One region of the Paracoccus sp. FO-3 genome, then DNA from elsewhere that is predicted to be linked to it. Evidence: riboswitches for the same ligand, from Rfam matches in the RefSeq annotation. Region 1 holds a riboswitch; each other region holds the start of a gene.
The links. A riboswitch is a leader RNA that binds a small molecule or an ion and turns the genes downstream of it on or off. The one in region 1 is predicted to bind cobalamin.
Positions count from the first base shown of each region.

Region 1 (4,205 bases):
TCGCCTGCCGCAGCCGGTGCCAGGCGGTGATCCGCGCCACCGCCGCGTCGATGCGGTCCGGGTCGGGGGCATGGATCACGCGGGCGAATTGCAGGTCGGGGTCGCGCTCTTGCGGTTCCTTGAAGCTGATCGCGCCCAGGAATATGCGGCCGTCCACCTCGGGCAGCACGACATGCATCGCCAGGTCGGCGGCGGAAAGCCCGCGGTCCTCGGCCGCCCAGAGGGCGCGGGGCGCGGTGGACAGCGCCACCTGGAAGACCGGGCAATCCGTGCCGTCGAAGGGCGTGGCGCCGGCATCGTCGCGGGCGGAAAAGGCGGTCAGGTTCACCACCGCGACAAGGCCGGGCAGGTGCGGCGCCAGCCAGTCGGCAAAGCCCGGCGCCTTCAGCGAGGGCGCAAAGACCCCGGTCGCGGCAAAGCCGGCCGTGCGCAGGGCGCGGATCATCGCATCCACCGGCGCCAGGTCGGCCGCGGTCAGGTAGCTGCGATAGAAGCTGACCAGCACGCCGGGTGCGGGGTCGGGCCGGGGGCGGTCGATGACGCCGCGGTCGGGATCGTAGAAGCCGAAGTCAGGGATCGCGGCCTGCCCCTGGACCGGGGCGGCGGGCAGGCCGGCGGCCCCGGCCAGTTCCGCCAGCGCCATCTGCGCCGCGACCGCGCCGCCCTGGTCGCAAAGCGCCGCCAGCCGATGCAGCAGCGGCAGCGGCAGGGTGGAAAACCGCTCCAGCGTTGGGTCGGGACGCCCGTCCGCCGGCAGGAAGGCCAGGGCGATCCCGCGGCGGCGGGCCAGATCCTGAAGGCTGGCGACGCCGTAATGCCAATAGGGCTCGCCGCCGATCAGCCGGACCAGCACGGCGCGGGCGCCGGAAAGCGTTGCCTCGCAATACTGATCGACCGAGACCGGGTGCCGCAGCGCCGAGAGGTTGCACAGCCGCAGCGAAGGCAGCCGCCCGGCAGCGCGATGCCAGCCCGCCGCGAAAGCGCCGAGGTCGCTGTCGGAATAGGACAGCACGACCAGGTCGGCGGGGCCTTGGCCGGGGTCGGTCGGAACCTCGGTCTCTTCCAGCCCACGGCTTTCGCGGAAGACGACATGCATCGTCAGGCAGCCAGGACCGCCCGGATCGCGGCCTCGTCGATGTCGTCATGCTCGGCGATCACCACCAGGCGCGAGGCGCGGGGGGCGTCGCCCCAGGGCCGGTCGTATTGGTGCCGCACCCGCTCGCCCACCGCCTGCACCAGCAGGCGCATGGGCTTGCCGGCGACGGCGACATGGCCCTTGACCCGCAGGATGTTCTGTTCGCGGGCCAGCCGCTCGATGCGGGCGGCAAGCTCGCCGGGGTCGGCGATCTCGGCCAGCTCGATCACCACCGAGTCGAAATCGTCGTGTTCGTGGTCGTCGGCGCCGTCGTGGTGGCTGGGGCGGGCGGCGAGGTCGTCCTCGGCCGCGGCACCCAGGCCCAGGATCACGCGCGGGTCGATCACCCCGTCGGTCAGCGGCAGGATCGGCAGCTTGCGCGGCGCCTCGGCCTCGATCACGGCGCGGGCGGCGGCCAGCCCCTGCTCGCCGGCCAGGTCGGCCTTGGACAGCAGCACGATGTCGGCGCAGGCGATCTGGTCCTCGAACACCTCGGAGAGGGGCGTCTCGTGGTCGAGGCTGTCGTCGGCGGCGCGCTGCGCCTCGACCGCGGCCTCGTCGGGGGCGAAGCGGCCGGCCGCCACCGCCTCGGCATCGGCGAGCGCGATCACCCCGTCCACGGTGATGCGCGAGCGGATCGCCGGCCAGTCGAAGGCTTTCAGCAAGGGCTTGGGCAGGGCTAGGCCCGAGGTCTCGATCAGGATGTGGTCGGGCTTGACCGGCATCGCCATCAGCCGTTCCAGCGTCGGAATGAAGTCGTCGGCGACGGTGCAGCAGATGCAGCCGTTCGACAGCTCCATGATGTTCTCGGCCGGGCAATTCTCGTCGGCGCAGGACTTCAGGATCTCGCCGTCGACGCCCATGGTGCCGAATTCGTTGACCAGCACCGCCAGCCGCTTGCCCTGCGGCTGCGACATCAGGTGGCGGATCAGCGTGGTCTTGCCGGCGCCCAGAAAGCCGGTGATGACGGTGACGGGGGTCTTGGTCAGGTCGCTCATCTTCTATCCAATCGGGGGAATGCGCGCGAGGCTGCGCTTGCGGAAAATCGTGACGCGCTCGCGCCAGGGCACGATGCCGTCGGGGGCCTGGGCATAGGCGGCGGCGCCCAGCAGGATCTCGGTCGCGTCCTCGGCCGACATGCGGCCGTAGACATAGGTCCAGCGGCCCGGCGCCGACAGCGCGATGGCGGCGCCGTTGGCGCAGGCGGACAGGCATTCGACGGGGACGATGCGCACGCCGTCGGGGGCGCCTTCGGCCGCCAGCGCGTCATGCAGCCGCGCGCCGGGCACGGGCTCGCCCTCGGGGACGGGCTGGCCGGCGCGGCAGGTGATGCAGACATGCAGCGTGACGGTCATGCGCCCTTCATCCCTCAAGGCGGCACGAGGCAGGGGACCAGCGCCCAAGCCCCAGCGGGAACACCCCGTCCGCCGGTCAATCCTTCGCGCGCTGGCAGGTCTCCCGGCTTGCGGATTCGGGCCTGGGCCCACGGCCGCCCCGCCTTCCCGGCGTCTCGCCAGTGGCCTCGGGGCGACCTTTCCGGTCACGGTCGCGGGGGCGGCTGCTTCCAGGCGGTTGCCTGTCGCATTCCCTCTTCGCCTGTCGTAGGACAGGAACCAGCGCCTCTCGTCTGTGCGCGCCCGGTCCCGACTTGTCAAGCGAAGGAGTGCCCGATGCAGACCGACGACAATACCCGCCACGCCGAGAAGATGGCCCGGATCAAGGCCGCCCGCGACCGGATGATGGCCGAGAAGCAGGGCGAGAAGGGCCTGGTCATCGTCCATACCGGCAAGGGCAAGGGCAAGTCGTCCTCGGGCTTCGGCATGATCCTGCGCTGCATCGCCCATGGCATGCCCTGCGCGGTGGTGCAGTTCATCAAGGGCGCCTGGGACACCGGCGAGCGGCGGTTGCTGACCACGCATTTCGGCGACCTGTGCCAGTTCCACGCCATGGGCGAGGGCTTCACCTGGGAAACCCAGGACCGCGAGCGCGACATCGCCGCCGCCCGCGCCGGCTGGGAAAAGGCCAAGGAACTGATCCGCGATCCGCAGATCCGCATGGTCCTGCTGGACGAGATCAACATCGCGCTGCGCTATGACTACCTGGACCTGGACGAGGTGCTGGATTTCCTGCGCAGCGAAAAACCGCCGATGACGCATGTGGTCCTGACCGGGCGCAACGCCAAGCCGGAACTGATCGAGCTTGCCGATCTTGTGTCCGAGATGGAGCAGGTCAAGCATCCCTTCCGCGATGGCATCAAGGCGCAACCGGGGGTGGAGTTCTAGCCTGTTTCCTGTCATCTGCCGCTTGTGCAGGATCAGTGAATTCGAAAGGATGTTCGGACATGTTTGCGAGACAAGGCCTTGTGGCGCTGCTGGCGATCTGCCCCGTCTCGGCGGCCTGGGCCGTGCCTGCCACCGAAGAGGGGGCCGCGCGGCTGCGCGGCGTTTTCCAGACCTATTTCGGCGGCGCCGAGGGCGTGGTCGCCGTCACCCCCCAGGGCGAAAGCTATGAGCTGCGGATCGACCCGGCGCCGCTTCTGGCGCAGGTTCCGGCCGAGCAGGCCCAGGTCAGCGTCTCGGCCCTGACCTATCGGCTGACCGACAATGGCGACGGCAGCTGGGGCGTCAGCGAGGACCAGGTGCTGAGCTGGTCGGTGGTGGTGCCGCGCCTGTTCGAGCAGAAGGGCACGACCAGGGTCGAATCCACCGGCATCTGGGACGAGGGGCTGATGAGTTTCCGCGAACAGACGGCGGTGATGACGGATTACGTCATCGAGTCGGTGCAATATGCGCCCCCGCCGCCGCCCGGCGCCGAAGCCGCGCCCGAACAGCCCCCGGCCGAGCCCGAGATCATCTCGCGCGATCACCAGCGCACGGCGCGGATGGAGATGTCGCTGACCGGCGGGCCCGGCAAGGCCGGCGGCGTCGACCAGGCCATGAACTTCACCGCCGAGGGGCTGGAGCTGTCGCAGGAGATCCTGATGGCTCCGGGCGGCCAGCCGATGACCTTCCAGATCACCGCGCCCGGCTACGAGGGCAGCGGCCAGATCACCGGCGCGCGCACCGAAGGC
Region 1 is NZ_VCBQ01000019.1:42,946-47,150, reverse strand. It holds gene cobN (cobaltochelatase subunit CobN) at 1-1,096, opposite strand, end outside; gene cobW (cobalamin biosynthesis protein CobW) at 1,099-2,133, opposite strand; gene FE811_RS07575 (DUF1636 domain-containing protein) at 2,137-2,490, opposite strand; cobalamin riboswitch at 2,566-2,768, opposite strand; gene cobO (cob(I)yrinic acid a,c-diamide adenosyltransferase) at 2,806-3,417, shown strand; gene FE811_RS07565 (hypothetical protein) at 3,477-4,205, shown strand, end outside.

Region 2 (4,205 bases), on a different contig from region 1:
TGGGCAGCACCTGGCCGGGAATGACGATGCGCGAGACGACGTCGGACAGCACCAGGAACACCGCCCCCGCCAGCGCCGTCGCCGGGACCAGCCTGGCATGGCGCGGCCCGACGAGGATGCGCATCGCATGCGGCACCACCAGCCCGACGAAGCCGATGGCCCCGGCGATCGAGACCATGATTGCCGTCGCCAGCGAGGCCGTGCCGATCAGCAGCGCCTGCGTGCGCCGCAGGTCGATGCCAAGCGACGCGGCGCTTTCCGCCCCGAAGGCGAAGGCGTCGAGCGTGCGCGCATGCCACAGCCCGACCCCCAGCGCCAGCGCCGCCATCGGCACCGCGACCCAGCTGTCCGGCCAGCGCACGCCCGACAGGTTGCCCAGCAGCCAGAACATGATGCCGCGCGCCTGCTCGGCGCTGGCCGATTGCGCGATGATCAGCGCGGTCAGCGCGTTGAACATCTGCGAGCCGGCGATGCCCGCCAGGATGATGACCCCGGCGCCGCGCATCCCGGTCCCGCCGCCGGCGGCGCGCGCCAGCGCCGCGACCAGCGCGAAGGCGGTCAGCGCCCCGGCAAAGGCGCCCGCCGACATGCTGAGCAGCCTTGCGCCGATCCCCGCCACCGCGACCGTGACCGCCCCGGTCGAGGCCCCGGCCGAAATCCCCAGCAGATAGGGCTCGGCCAGGGGGTTGCGCAGCAGCGCCTGCAGGATCAGCCCCGACAGCGCCAGGCTTGCGCCGCCGCAGGCCGCGACCACCGCCCGCGACAGCCGGTAATGCCAGATCACGCTGGCGTCGATCGGGTCGAGCGCCGCCGAGCCAAGCCCGGCCTTGACCGCCAGCACCTCGATGACGGTGGCCAGCGGAATGCGCGTCTCGCCCACCGCCGTGCCGAAGAGCAGCGCCGCGACCAGCACGGCGGGGGCCAGCCACAGCCAGCCCCGATTGCGCCCCGTGCTGCGGGTCGCGGCGCGCGGCCTCATTGCAGGTCGAACCCGGCCAGCGAGTCCGCCAGCGATTCCAGCGCGTAGATCGCGCGCACCGAGGGGTCCATCGCATTGGCCGGCATGGTCAGGATGCGGTCGTTCTTCACCGCCTCCATCTCGCTTGTCACCGGGTCCGAGGTCAGGAAATCGCGCTTGACGGCGATGTCGTCGGCGGGAAAGCGGCGGCGGTTCATCTCGGCCGCGACGATGAAGGCCGGGCCGGCCTTGGCGATGGTTTCCCAGCCGACGGTCGGCCATTCCTCGGGCGAGGCGACGACGTTCTGCACACCCAGCTTGGACAGCATCCAGCCCGGCACGCCATTGGCGCCCGCGACATAGGGGTCGATCTCGATCTCGGCCGAGGAATACCAGAACAGGCCCGACACGCCCTCGGGCAGGTCCAGCGCCTGCGCCCGCTCGACCGCCGCCGCCTCGCGCGCCTTCAGGTCGGCGATCACCTCGGCCCCGCGCTCCGATACGTCGAAGATCGCCGCCAGTTCCTCGATGCCCTGGTAAAGCAGCGCGGTGTCGAACAGGACCGAGCGCGCGCCGTCCATGCTTTGCGTATTGTCCTTGCCGACGCATTCGGTCGGCATGATCCAGCTGGGGATCTGCGCGTCGTCGAACATCTCGCGCGTGCCGACCGCGCCCTGCGGGCCGATCATCCATTCATAGGCCGTGACCACCAGCCCAGGCTTCTTGGCCAGCACGCTTTCGAAGCTGGGGGCGCTGTCGGCCAGCCGTTCGACCCTGGCGTCCGCCTCGGCAAATTCGGGCAGGACCGGGTTGATCCACAGCGCCGTGCCCGCCACCTTGTCGGCCAGCCCCAGCATATACAGGATCTCGGTCGTGCTTTGCCCGACGCTGACGACGCTTTCGGGCGCCTTGTCGAAAGTGACCTCGTGGCCGCAGCTGGTCAGGGTCAGCGGGTATTCGGTGCCCGCCAGCGCCATCGGCGCCAGGGTGGATGTGGCGATGATCGCCGTGGTGAGCCTCAGCATGATGTTTCCTTCCGCTACATCATGAACAGGCCGGATGAGCGGATGGAGACCGGGCCAATGCCGGTCGCAACCCCTCCCGAGCCGACCCGCTCGGATTGGTCAAACGTCGTCGGCAGGTCTCCTGACTGGCGGGTCACGGCAGGGATGCGGCCTTCCCATGGCACGGGGCCACAGTGGCGTTTTCGCATCCTGCTCGCCGCCTACAGTTGCGGGGGCAGTTCCGGTTCGGGGCCTTGCGACCCCGGCGGATTCCCTTTCAATTCCTTGCGGAAACCGACGCGCTCTCCCTAGCTGCCGGCGCGGGCGCTGGCAAGCGTCAGCATGGGCGCCCGGCCACGGCCTGCCGGCGGGCGCCTAGCCCTCCTCGAAGCTGAAGATGGCCAGGCTGCGCTCGCGCTCGTTCACGCGCAGGCGGCGGTTGATCGGGGCATGGGCGCGGGCCGAGCAATCCGGCCGCTCGCAGAGATAGCAGTTCAGACCGATGTCCACCGGCCGGCTGCGGTCGAGATCGATGCCGTCGGCATAGACCAGCCGCGGTGCATAGGCCACGTCGCAGCCCAGCCCGATCGCCAGCCGCTGCGCGGGCGCGCCATGGGTGCCGCCGGCCCGCGTCACCGTGCGCGCGATCGAGAAATAGCTGGCGCCCTCAGGCATCCGGATGACCTGGGTTTGCACCCGCTCTGGCGTCTCGAAGGCGGCATGGATGTTCCACAACGGGCAGGTGCCGCCGAAGCGCGAGAACGGGAACCGCCCGGCGCTGAAGCGTTTCGAGATGTTGCCGGCCCGGTCCACCCGCACGAAGAAGAACGGAATGCCCCGCGCCTCGGGGCGTTGCAGCGTGGACATGCGATGCGCGGTCTGCTCGAAGCTGGCGCCGAAGCGGTGGCCCAGCAGCTCGACATCGTAGCGCGCCGATTCGCAGGCGGCGAGGAAGCGGGCATAGGGCATCATCAGCGCCGCCGCGAAGTAATTCGCCAGGCTCACCCGCATCAGCGCGACGGCCGGCGGGTCGGCCAGTCCCGCCTCGTCGACCAACCGGGCGATCAGCGGTTCCTGCTCCAGCCGCGCCAGCAGCACGCCGATCTGGAAGCGGCGGCTGGATTGCGCCAGCAGTTCCGACAGCATCAGCTCGCGCCGGTGCGGGTCGAAGCGGCGCAGCTGCTCGCCCATGACCGGCGCTGGCAGGATGCGCACAGCGATGCCATGCGCGGCCAGCCGGCCGGTCAGCGCCATGTGCGGCTCGTTGCGGTGCAGCGCCAGTTCCTCGGCCAGCGCCTCGGCGGCACGGTCCAGCGCATCGACATGGTTGCGCCGGGCATAGAACCAGCCGCGCACCGCATCGACCGGGCGCGAGGTGCCGGCCAGCGCCTCGACCTTGTCGCGGTCGGTCAGCGGGTTGTCGTCGGCCTGCGGCTGCAGCAGCGCCTGGCGGTGGCTGTCATGCAGCCGCACGAAGGCCGCCGCGATCCGCGGCGAGGCTTGCAGCACCGCCTCGATCTCGGCGCGGGACGGTGCGCCCGCCTCCAGAACCGGATCCTTCAGCGCCGCGGCGAAATCCGCCGCAAGCTGCGCGTCGGTCGAGGGTGCCAGTTCGGCGATGTTCATGTCATAGACCTCGGCCAGCCGCATCAGGAAGCGCGCCGAGGCCGGGCGCTGGTCGGATTCGATCAGCGTGACATAGCTGGCCGAGACGCCCAGCTCGGCCGCCATCTGCGCCTGGGTCAGCCCCAGCGACTGGCGCAGCACGCGCAGGCGCTGGCCGATGATCAGTTTCTCGCCTCGGGCCATGTGACAAACCTTACAAGTTCTGCGGCTGCACGGTGACAAGACTGACCGCAACACCCGTTGTTTTCAAAGCAATAATGCACATGCAGCATGACATTACTACTGTGACATTGCGCCGTGAATCACAGGAGGCCGCCATGCCGCTCGACCGCAATGCCCCACCGCTTCCGCCCGTCGTCCTGCGCGCCGTGCCGGGCGCGGATCATGTCCTGACCCCCGAGGCGCTGGGTTTCGTCGCCGCATTGCAGGCCCGCTTCGGCCTGCGGCTGCATGCGCTGATGGTCGCCCGCGCCCGCCGGCAGGAGCGCATCGACCGGGGCGAGTTGCCCGACTACCTGCCGCAGACGCGCGAGATCCGGCAGGGCATCTGGCAGGCCGCCCCCGTTCCGCCCGCGCTGGAGGATCGCCGGGTCGAGATCACCGGCCCGGTGGATCGC
Region 2 is NZ_VCBQ01000075.1:6,659-10,863, forward strand. It holds gene FE811_RS18605 (iron ABC transporter permease) at 1-979, opposite strand, end outside; gene FE811_RS18610 (ABC transporter substrate-binding protein) at 976-1,983, opposite strand; cobalamin riboswitch at 2,077-2,276, opposite strand; gene FE811_RS18615 (short-chain fatty acyl-CoA regulator family protein) at 2,338-3,771, opposite strand; gene aceB (malate synthase A) at 3,906-4,205, shown strand, end outside.
Region 2: linked by a shared signal. The riboswitch ahead of FE811_RS18610 (ABC transporter substrate-binding protein) and the one ahead of FE811_RS07575 (DUF1636 domain-containing protein) in region 1 are both predicted to bind cobalamin.

Region 3 (4,205 bases), on a different contig from region 1:
GCCGCTTTCGAACTGGATCTCGGCCAGGGTCTGGAAGAAGGCGCGGGCGTTGATCTTTTTCTTGCGGATGCGCTTGTCGTCCACCATCTCGGCGTATTTCTCGGTGACGGAAATCTCCGAGAAGGCCATGCCATAGACCTTTTCCACGTCATGGGGCGAGAACAGGTACATGTCCTCGTTCTTCTTGGCCAGTTCGAAGGTCACGTCCGGGATCACCACCCCGAGCGACAGCGTCTTGATGCGGATCTTCTCGTCGGCATTCTCGCGCTTGGTGTCCAGGAAGCGCAGGATGTCGGGGTGATGCGCGTTCAGGTAGACCGCCCCCGCGCCTTGCCGCGCGCCCAGCTGGTTGGCATAGGAAAAGCTGTCCTCCAGCAGTTTCATCACCGGGATGACGCCCGAGGACTGGTTCTCGATCCCCTTGATCGGCGCCCCGGCCTCGCGCAGGTTGGTCAGCATCAGGGCGACGCCGCCGCCGCGCTTGGAAAGCTGCAGCGCCGAATTGATGCCGCGGCCGATGCTTTCCATGTTGTCCTCCAGCCGCAGCAGGAAGCACGAGATCAGTTCGCCGCGCGATTTCTTGCCGGCGTTCAGGAAGGTCGGCGTCGCGGGCTGGAACCGGCCCGACAGGATTTCCTCCATGAAGCGCATGGCGAGATCCTCGTCGCCGCGCGCCAAGGCCAGCGCGACCATGACCACCCGGTCCTCGTAGCGTTCCAGATAGCGCCGCCCGTCGCGGGTCTTCAGCGTGTAGCTGGTATAATACTTGAAGGCGCCCAGGAAGGTCGGAAAGCGGAACTTGCGCGCATAGGCCGCGTCCCAGATCCGGTGCAGGAAGGCGCGCGGATACTGGTCCAGGACTTCGGCCTCGTAATAGCCTTCGTCCACCAGGTAGCCCAGCTTCTCGTCCAGCGAGTGGAAGAAGACGGTGTTCTGGTTGACATGCTGCAGGAAATACTGCCGCGCGGCCTTGCGATCCGCGTCGAAGCGGATGCGGCCCTCGCCGTCGTAAAGGTTCAGCATCGCGTTCAGCGCGTGATAGTCCAGCTCGGCCTTTACGCCATCGTCAAGCATTCCGTCCCCCAGAATTTCTCAAGCCCCGCACGGACGCGGGAAATATCCAGATCAGTCCCCGCCAGCTCGAATCGATACAGCACGGGGACGTTGCACTTGTCAGAAATCACCCGGCCGGCCAAGGCATAGGTCGCCCCGAAATTGCGGTTGCCGGCGGCGATGACGCCGCGCAGGCCGGCGCGGCGGGCGGGATCGTTCAGGAAGCGGATCACCTGCTTGGGCACCGCGCCCCGGCCGGTCCCGTCGGCATAGGTCGGGCAGATCAGCACATAGGGCGTTGCCGCCTCGGGCAGCGGATCGCACGGCGAGACCGGGATGCGCCCGGCCGCCAGCCCCAGCCGCGCCACGAAGCGCGCGGTGTTCCCCGAGGCCGAGGAATAATAGACCAGCCCGCCCATGGCGCCGGTCAGGACAGCCGGCCGATCATGTCGGGCCGGAAGCCCGCCCAATGCGCATCGCCGGCGACGACCACCGGGGCCTGGCGATAGCCCAGCGAGACGACCAGTTCCATCGCCGCGTCGTCCTCGGTCAGGTCGATCAGCTGATAGGCCAGGCCGCGCGCGTCGAGCGCCCGCGTGGTGGCGGTGCATTGCACGCAGGCGGGCTTGGAGTAAACGGTGATGGACATGGCTCGGCTCCTTCTGTTCTGTCGGCAAGAGGGGGCCGGGCCGATGGGCGTGCCACCGGACCCTGTTCCAGCCCCGCGCCCGCCGCACGGTTTCGTCCTTTCGCGCCATGGCAGGTCTTCTGACTTGCGGGTCTCGGCTTAGCCGGCCTTCCCGGAGCCTTGGCCCCAGTGGCATTCCAGCGTCGCTCGCCGCTTACAGCTGCGGGGGCAGTGCCGGCTTTTCACCGGCTTCCCTTTTCATCCCCGAGTCGGCCCCAGGGCAACCATGACCCCGGCAGTTAGCCACGGGTCACGGGCCGGGTCAATCCATATTTAGTGGATGGCCGGGCTGTGCCCGGAATATCTGGTGGGTTCCCGGATCGCGCCAAGGGCTCGATTTGCCGCCGGGCCATGGTGGTGGGCAGGCTGCGGCCACGGGCCGCCGCACCTGCGCGGCTGTTGGATTATGGCAACAGGCGCGGGGACATGGCATGGAATGACGTCGCGTCGTTTGACAAAGCGCGACAATTCGCCCTCTTGCGTGGATCGCGCGCGCGTGAACCGGGGCTCCGTTCCCGTTCCCGTTCCCGTTCCCGTTCCCGTTCCCGTTCCCGTTCCCGTTCCCGTTCCCGTTCCCGTTCCCGTTCCCGTTCCCGTTCCCGTTCCCGTTCCCGTTCCCGTTCCCGTTCCCGTTCCCGTTCCCGTTCCCGTTCCCGTTCCCGTTCCCGTTCCCGTTCCCGTTCCCGTTCCCGTTCCCGTTCCCGTTCCCGTTCCCGTTCCCGTTCCCGTTCCCGTTCCCGTTCCCGTTCCCGTTCCCGTTCCCGTTCCCGTTCCCGTTCCCGTTCCCGTTCCCGTTCCCGTTCCCGTTCCCGTTCCCGTTCCCGTTCCCGTTCCCGTTCCCGTTCCCGTTCCCGTTCCCGTTCCCGTTCCCGTTCCCGTTCCCGTTCCGGTTCCCGTTCCCGTTCCGGCGCGCCAGAGCGCAAGCCATTGATAAGTCAACACTTCATGTCGTCTCTGCCTGCCGGTGGAAGGGGATGCATCTTTGTGCCGGGATAACCCATGAACAAAACCCATCCCAAACCGCCAGCCTCGGGGTCTGCCGCGCAATTGCTGCCGACCCTGGGCCTGCTTCCGGTCCTTGCCATTTCCGCGGGGGTCGGCGGCCCCGCCCAGGCGCAGGACACCGTGACGCTGGACACGGCGGTCATCCGCCGCCAGCAGGGCAGCGAGGCCGAGACCCGCTACAAGACCACCGAAAGCGCCTCGGACAAGATCACCGCGCCGCTGCTCGACACGCCACGGACCGTCACCGTCGTGACCGCGCGCCAGATCAAAGAGCGCGGCGGAAGTCGCAGACCCGGTTGCCGCTGCTGCTCAAGGGCATCATGTCGGCGCATGATGCCGAGCGTGCGGTCGCGGCTGGGGTGGACGGGGTGATCGTCTCGAACCACGGCGGGCGGGCGCTGGACACGCTGCCGGCGACGGCCGAGGCTCTGGCGGTCGTCGCCCGCCAGGTCGCCGGGCGCATTCCGGTGCTGTGCGACGGCGGCATCCGTCGCGGCACCGATGCGCTGAAGGCCCTGGCGCTGGGGGCATCGGCGGTGCTGGTCGGGCGGCCGCAGATCCACGCCCTGGCCGTGGGCGGCGCGGCGGGAGTCGCGCATATGCTGACCATCCTGCGCGCCGAGCTGGAGGTCGCCATGGCCCTGACCGGACGCTGCGACCTGGCCGGGATCGACGAAACCGTGCTTTGGCCTAGCCCTTGAAGCTGCGCCACAGGCTCAGCGCCGCATCCGACAGGTCGCCCAGTCGGGCCAGCACATGTTCGCGCCCCAGCCCCGGCCCGTCCTCGGCCCGGTCGAGCCGGCGCAGCAGCCGCAGCACCCGGCGCTTGTGGATGCCGGTCCAAAGCTGGACCGGATCGGCGACCAGCCCGGCAAAGGTCGTCAGGACCGAGGCGAGCATGGCCAGCACCACCCCGGTCAGCAGCAGATCCACGCTGGAAAGCTCTCGCGGGAAGGCGCCATACCACATGCGGCCGGCCCAGCTTCCCAGCGCGAAATCCTCGACCGCCTGTGCCTGCGCCCGCAGATGCGCGACCGGCCCGGCCAGCGAGATCACCCCCGGCGTGGCGCGGTGGAACAGCAAGAGCCCCGAGCCCAGCACCAGGACCGAGGTGGTGATCTCGGAGACCGCATTGCGGGTCTCGGCATAGTCCGAGACGGCGCGGGCGACGCTTTGCGGCGCGGCCTGGGGCGCCAGCCCCTTTTCGGCCAGGTCGTCGATGAAATGGGCCAGATCGGCCTCGATCCTTTGCGCCACGTCGGATTTCAGGAAGATCTGCCGGCGCGACAGCCAGTCGCCGGCGCGCCGCAGCCCGATCCGGCGCAGAAGCGGCGCGGCCAGCCGCACCAGCAGGAACAGCGGCGACAGCATGACGTTCACCGGCGCACGCAGCAGGTCGAGGCCGAGCGCGTGGCGATGCAGCGCCAGCGTGCCGCGCGGGCCATAGCGGGCGCGGACG
Region 3 is NZ_VCBQ01000005.1:12,269-16,473, forward strand. It holds gene nrdE (class 1b ribonucleoside-diphosphate reductase subunit alpha) at 1-1,074, opposite strand, end outside; gene nrdI (class Ib ribonucleoside-diphosphate reductase assembly flavoprotein NrdI) at 1,056-1,472, opposite strand; gene nrdH (glutaredoxin-like protein NrdH) at 1,481-1,702, opposite strand; cobalamin riboswitch at 1,794-1,985, opposite strand; gene FE811_RS28115 (alpha-hydroxy acid oxidase) at 2,716-3,447, shown strand; gene FE811_RS02110 (DUF6635 family protein) at 3,437-4,205, opposite strand, start outside.
Region 3: linked by a shared signal. The riboswitch ahead of nrdH (glutaredoxin-like protein NrdH) and the one ahead of FE811_RS07575 (DUF1636 domain-containing protein) in region 1 are both predicted to bind cobalamin.

Region 4 (4,205 bases), on a different contig from region 1:
TGGGTTCCTTGGCGTCCAGATAGGTGTAGTTCAGCGCGACATCCAGCGTGTCGGTCGCCTTGATGCGGGCGGTCACCTCGACCCCTTCGCGCGGGCTTTCGCCGGGCAGGTTGCGATAGCTGATATACTGCGTGCCGTTCTCGACGCGCATCACGTAATCCTTGATCTCGTCCTCCAGATCCTCCTTGAACCAGGTGACGTCGACCACGCCCATGCCATTGGGAAGTTGCGCCTCGACGCCCAGGTCGAATCCGCGGTTCCTTTCGGGCTTCAGGTTCGGATTGCCCAGGTAGACCGAAGAGCCATAATCCGCATTGGCGTAAAGCTCGAAATAGGACGGGTTGACCAGCCCGGTCCCGGCCGAGGCGTGCAGGCGGAAGGGCCGGTCCGGCACGTGCCAGGACAGGCCCAGGTTCCAGCTGGTGAAGTCCTCGAACACCTTGTTGCCGTCGTGGCGGACACCGGCCTGGACATCCAGCCCGTTGTCCAGAAAGCCGCGATACTCCAGCGCGACCGAGGTCATCTCGCGCCGGTTTTCCGGGGCCGAGGAGCTTTCGTCCCTTTGCCGCTCGGCCAGCACGTTCAGCAGGTGCGACGCCTCGGCCACCGTGCCGTCGATGCCGAAGCTGCCGCGGTATTTCAGCTTGCGCGTCTCGCCGCGCGTGACCGGGCCGCCCTCGTAGCTTTGCTTGTAGATCGTGTCCTGATAGTCCAGCCGATGCGTCAGCCGGCCGCCCAGCATGGAATATTCGGCCCAGATCCCGCCCTGGAACTCGTCGCGTTCGCTGTATTTGTGCGGGTCGTCCACCACATATTCCTGCGCGCTGGTCGCGGACCAGCTGGTGGAATCGTAATCGTATTTCTCCTTCGCGCGGCGCAGGGTGGTGCCCAGGCGCAGATCCTCGCCGATCTGCCAGTCGCCCGAAAGCCCGATGGTCTTGCGGTTGGTCCCGTCCTTTTCGCCGCCGTCGCCCGACTGGTCATAGCCGTGGTCGTCCCGCGCCGAGAGGGTCAGCGCGATCCCGCCCTGCGCGCCGCGCTGGCTGACATGGGCCGAGGCGGCGGCGCCGTTGCCCAGCTCGACCGAGCCGCCGTAATGCAGCCCCGGTTCCCCCTTGCGGGTGATGATATTGATGACGCCCGCCGAGGCGTTCGAGCCGTAATAGACCGATTGCGGCCCGCGCAGCACCTCGATGCGTTCGATATTGGCGGTCTCCAGCCCGGACAGGATGTATTCGTCGGCCCCGCCCGTCGCCTCGATCCCGTCGATCAGGATCAGCGTGTGGTTGCCCTCGCCGCCGCGGATGCGGACTTGGGTGAAGGTCGAGCCGGTGGCCGAGACCGAAACCCCCGGCACGGCGCGCAGCGCGTCCTGCACGGTGGCGATGCCCCTGGCCTCGATCTCGGCGGCGGTCAGCACGGTATGGGCGCGGGCATAGCCGCCCTCGGCCACGGCGGTCAGCCCGCCCGAGATCACCACCTCGTCCAGGCGATAGCCTTCCTGGCCGGTGGCGGCCGCCGGCAGCAGGGCGGCGGTGGCGGCCAGCAGGGAAACCGGAGTTCTGAACATTCCAAAGCCTTTCCAGCACGGGCCCGCGGCCCGCGATTTGCAGAAATGCCCTGCGGAAAGGCTGGCAGGCCCGACCGCAAGACGACGATCGTCACCTCTGCGGAACGGCCGCTTTCCAGACGCGCCCCGCGCCGGAAATGGGTGATCGCCACGGCAGGTCTCCTGGCTCGCGGATCGCTGCTCAGGCCGGCCTTCCCAGGAGATCCCAGTGGCACGTTCGACCGTCGCTCACCGCTTACAGTTGCGGGGGCAGCCCCGGCCTTGCCCTGGCCGCATCGCGGCCGGCGGGCGCACCGGTGTTCCCTTTTCATCCGGCGCGCAAGCCCGCCGGAACCGTAGCGGCCCCGCATTGCCGCAGCCGGGCGCCGGCTGTCAAGCGGCAATGCACCCGGCACCCGGCCGCCGCGACAACCTGTCCGGGAACGCGGCCGCGGAACCGCCCGCCGGGCCGCGGCATTGGGTCAGGTATCCGACGGAAGGGAAGGTCAAGCGATGGCCATGCCGCAGATCCTGGCCGTGCTGATCCTTTGCGCGATGATGGCGCTGTTCGTCTGGGGGCGGCTGCGCTACGACGTGGTGGCGATGATCGCGCTGCTGGCCTCGCTGCTGGCCGGCACGGTCAAGCCGGAGGAGGCGTTCCGCGGCTTCAGCGACGACATCGTCATCATCGTCGGCAGCGCGCTGGTGGTCAGCGCCGGCATCTCGCGCTCGGGCGTGATCGAGGCGGTGATGCGCCGGATGCTCGGGCGGTTGCGGACCCTGCGCTGGCAGCTTCTGGTGCTGGTCGGCTCGGTCACGGGCCTGTCGGCGCTGGTCAAGAACATCGGCGCGCTGGCCATGCTGATGCCGGCGGCGCTGAAGATGGCGCGGCGCTCGGGGCATTCGCCCTCGGCCTATCTGATGCCGATGGCCTTCGGCTCGCTCCTGGGCGGGCTGATCACGCTGGTCGGCACCTCGCCCAACATCATCGTCTCGCGGGTGCGCGAGCAGATGACGGGCCAGCCCTTCACCATGTTCGACTATGCGCCGGTCGGCCTCGGCCTGTCGCTGGTGGGGCTGGTCTTCCTGCTTTTCGCCCATCGGCTGCTGCCGCGCGACCGCCGTGCGACGGCCTCGCTGAGCGAGGCGGTGAACATCAGCGACTATCACACCGAGGCCACCGTCCCCGAGGGCGCCGGCATCGTCGGCATGACGGTGGGCGAGTATCTCAGCGCCGTCGATGGCGAGGTGGCCGTGACCGGGCTGATCCGCGGCGGCGCGCGCCGCGCGGTGACGCTGCCCGACACCGTGATCGAGATGGGCGACACCCTGCTGTTGCGCGGCGAGCCGAATGCGCTGGAACGCGCCGTGACCAAGCTGGGCATGGAGCTGACCCGGCAGGATGCGGGGGCCGAAGAGGGGCTGCCGGCCGACAAGATCGGCGTGATCGAGGCGGTGATCGCGCCGGCCTCGCTTCTGGTCGGCCAGACGGTGGGGCGGATCGCGCTGTTCGACCAGCATGGCGTGAACCTGATCGCGATTTCGCGCGCCGGGCATCGCATGACGCAGCGGCTCAGCCGGACGGTGCTGGCGGCGGGCGACGTGCTGCTGGTGCAGGGGCCGATCGAGCTGTTGCCCGAGCGGATGCGCGTGCTGGGCCTGCTGCCCCTGGCCGAGCGCCATATCCGGCTGGGCGGGGTGCGCAAGCAATTGCTGCCGGTGCTGATCCTGGCGGTCGCCATGGCGGCGACGGCGGCGGGGCTGGTGCCGGTCGCCGTCGCCTTCTTCGCCGCCGCCGTGCTGATGATCCTGACCGGCGCGATCAGCGCCGAGGCAGCCTATGAGGCCATCGAATGGCCGATCCTGATCATGCTGGGCGCGCTGATCCCGGTCAGCGAGGCGCTGCAAAAGACCGGCGTGACCGACCTGCTGGGCGCGTGGCTGTCGCAGGCGGCGACGGGCCTGCCGGTCTGGGGCGCGGTGACGCTGATCCTGGTCACGGCCATGGCGGTCACGCCCTTCCTGAACAATGCCGCGACCGTGCTGGTCATGGCCCCCATCGCCGCGACCTTTGCCGACCAGCTCGGCTATCGGCCCGATGCCTTCCTGATGGCGGTGGCGGTGGGGGCAGGCTGCGATTTCCTGACCCCCATCGGGCATCAGTGCAACACGCTGGTGATGGGGCCGGGCGGCTATCGCTTTGGCGACTACGCCCGGCTGGGGGCGCCGCTGTCGGCGCTGGTGGTGCTGACCGGCGTGCCGCTGATCCTGCTGGTCTGGCCGGTCTGACGGGCGGTCAGACGCGGCAGTGTGACGTCCCGGTTCAGCCCGTCTCGGCCAGCGCGGCGCGGATGGCGCGGGCCAGGCGGCGGCAGCCCTCTTCCAGCCGCTCGGGCGGGTTCAGGGTAAAGTTCAGCCGCAGCGAACGGCGGTCCAGCCCCTCGGGGTCGAAGACGCTGGAGGGCGAGATGCAGACCCCCTCGGCCATCGCATGATGCAGCAGCCGGTCGGTGTTCAGCCGCGGATCGCGCGCCGTGGCCCAGACGAACATGCCGCCCACCGGCACCTGCCAGTCCAGGTCGCCCGCCAGATGCGCCTGCATGGCGGCGCAAAGCGCGTCGCGCCGGGCGCGATAGATCGCCAGCACCTCGGGGCG
Region 4 is NZ_VCBQ01000005.1:4,006-8,210, forward strand. It holds gene FE811_RS02060 (TonB-dependent siderophore receptor) at 1-1,570, opposite strand, end outside; cobalamin riboswitch at 1,705-1,923, opposite strand; gene FE811_RS02065 (SLC13 family permease) at 2,063-3,838, shown strand; gene FE811_RS02070 (PLP-dependent aminotransferase family protein) at 3,873-4,205, opposite strand, start outside.
Region 4: linked by a shared signal. The riboswitch ahead of FE811_RS02060 (TonB-dependent siderophore receptor) and the one ahead of FE811_RS07575 (DUF1636 domain-containing protein) in region 1 are both predicted to bind cobalamin.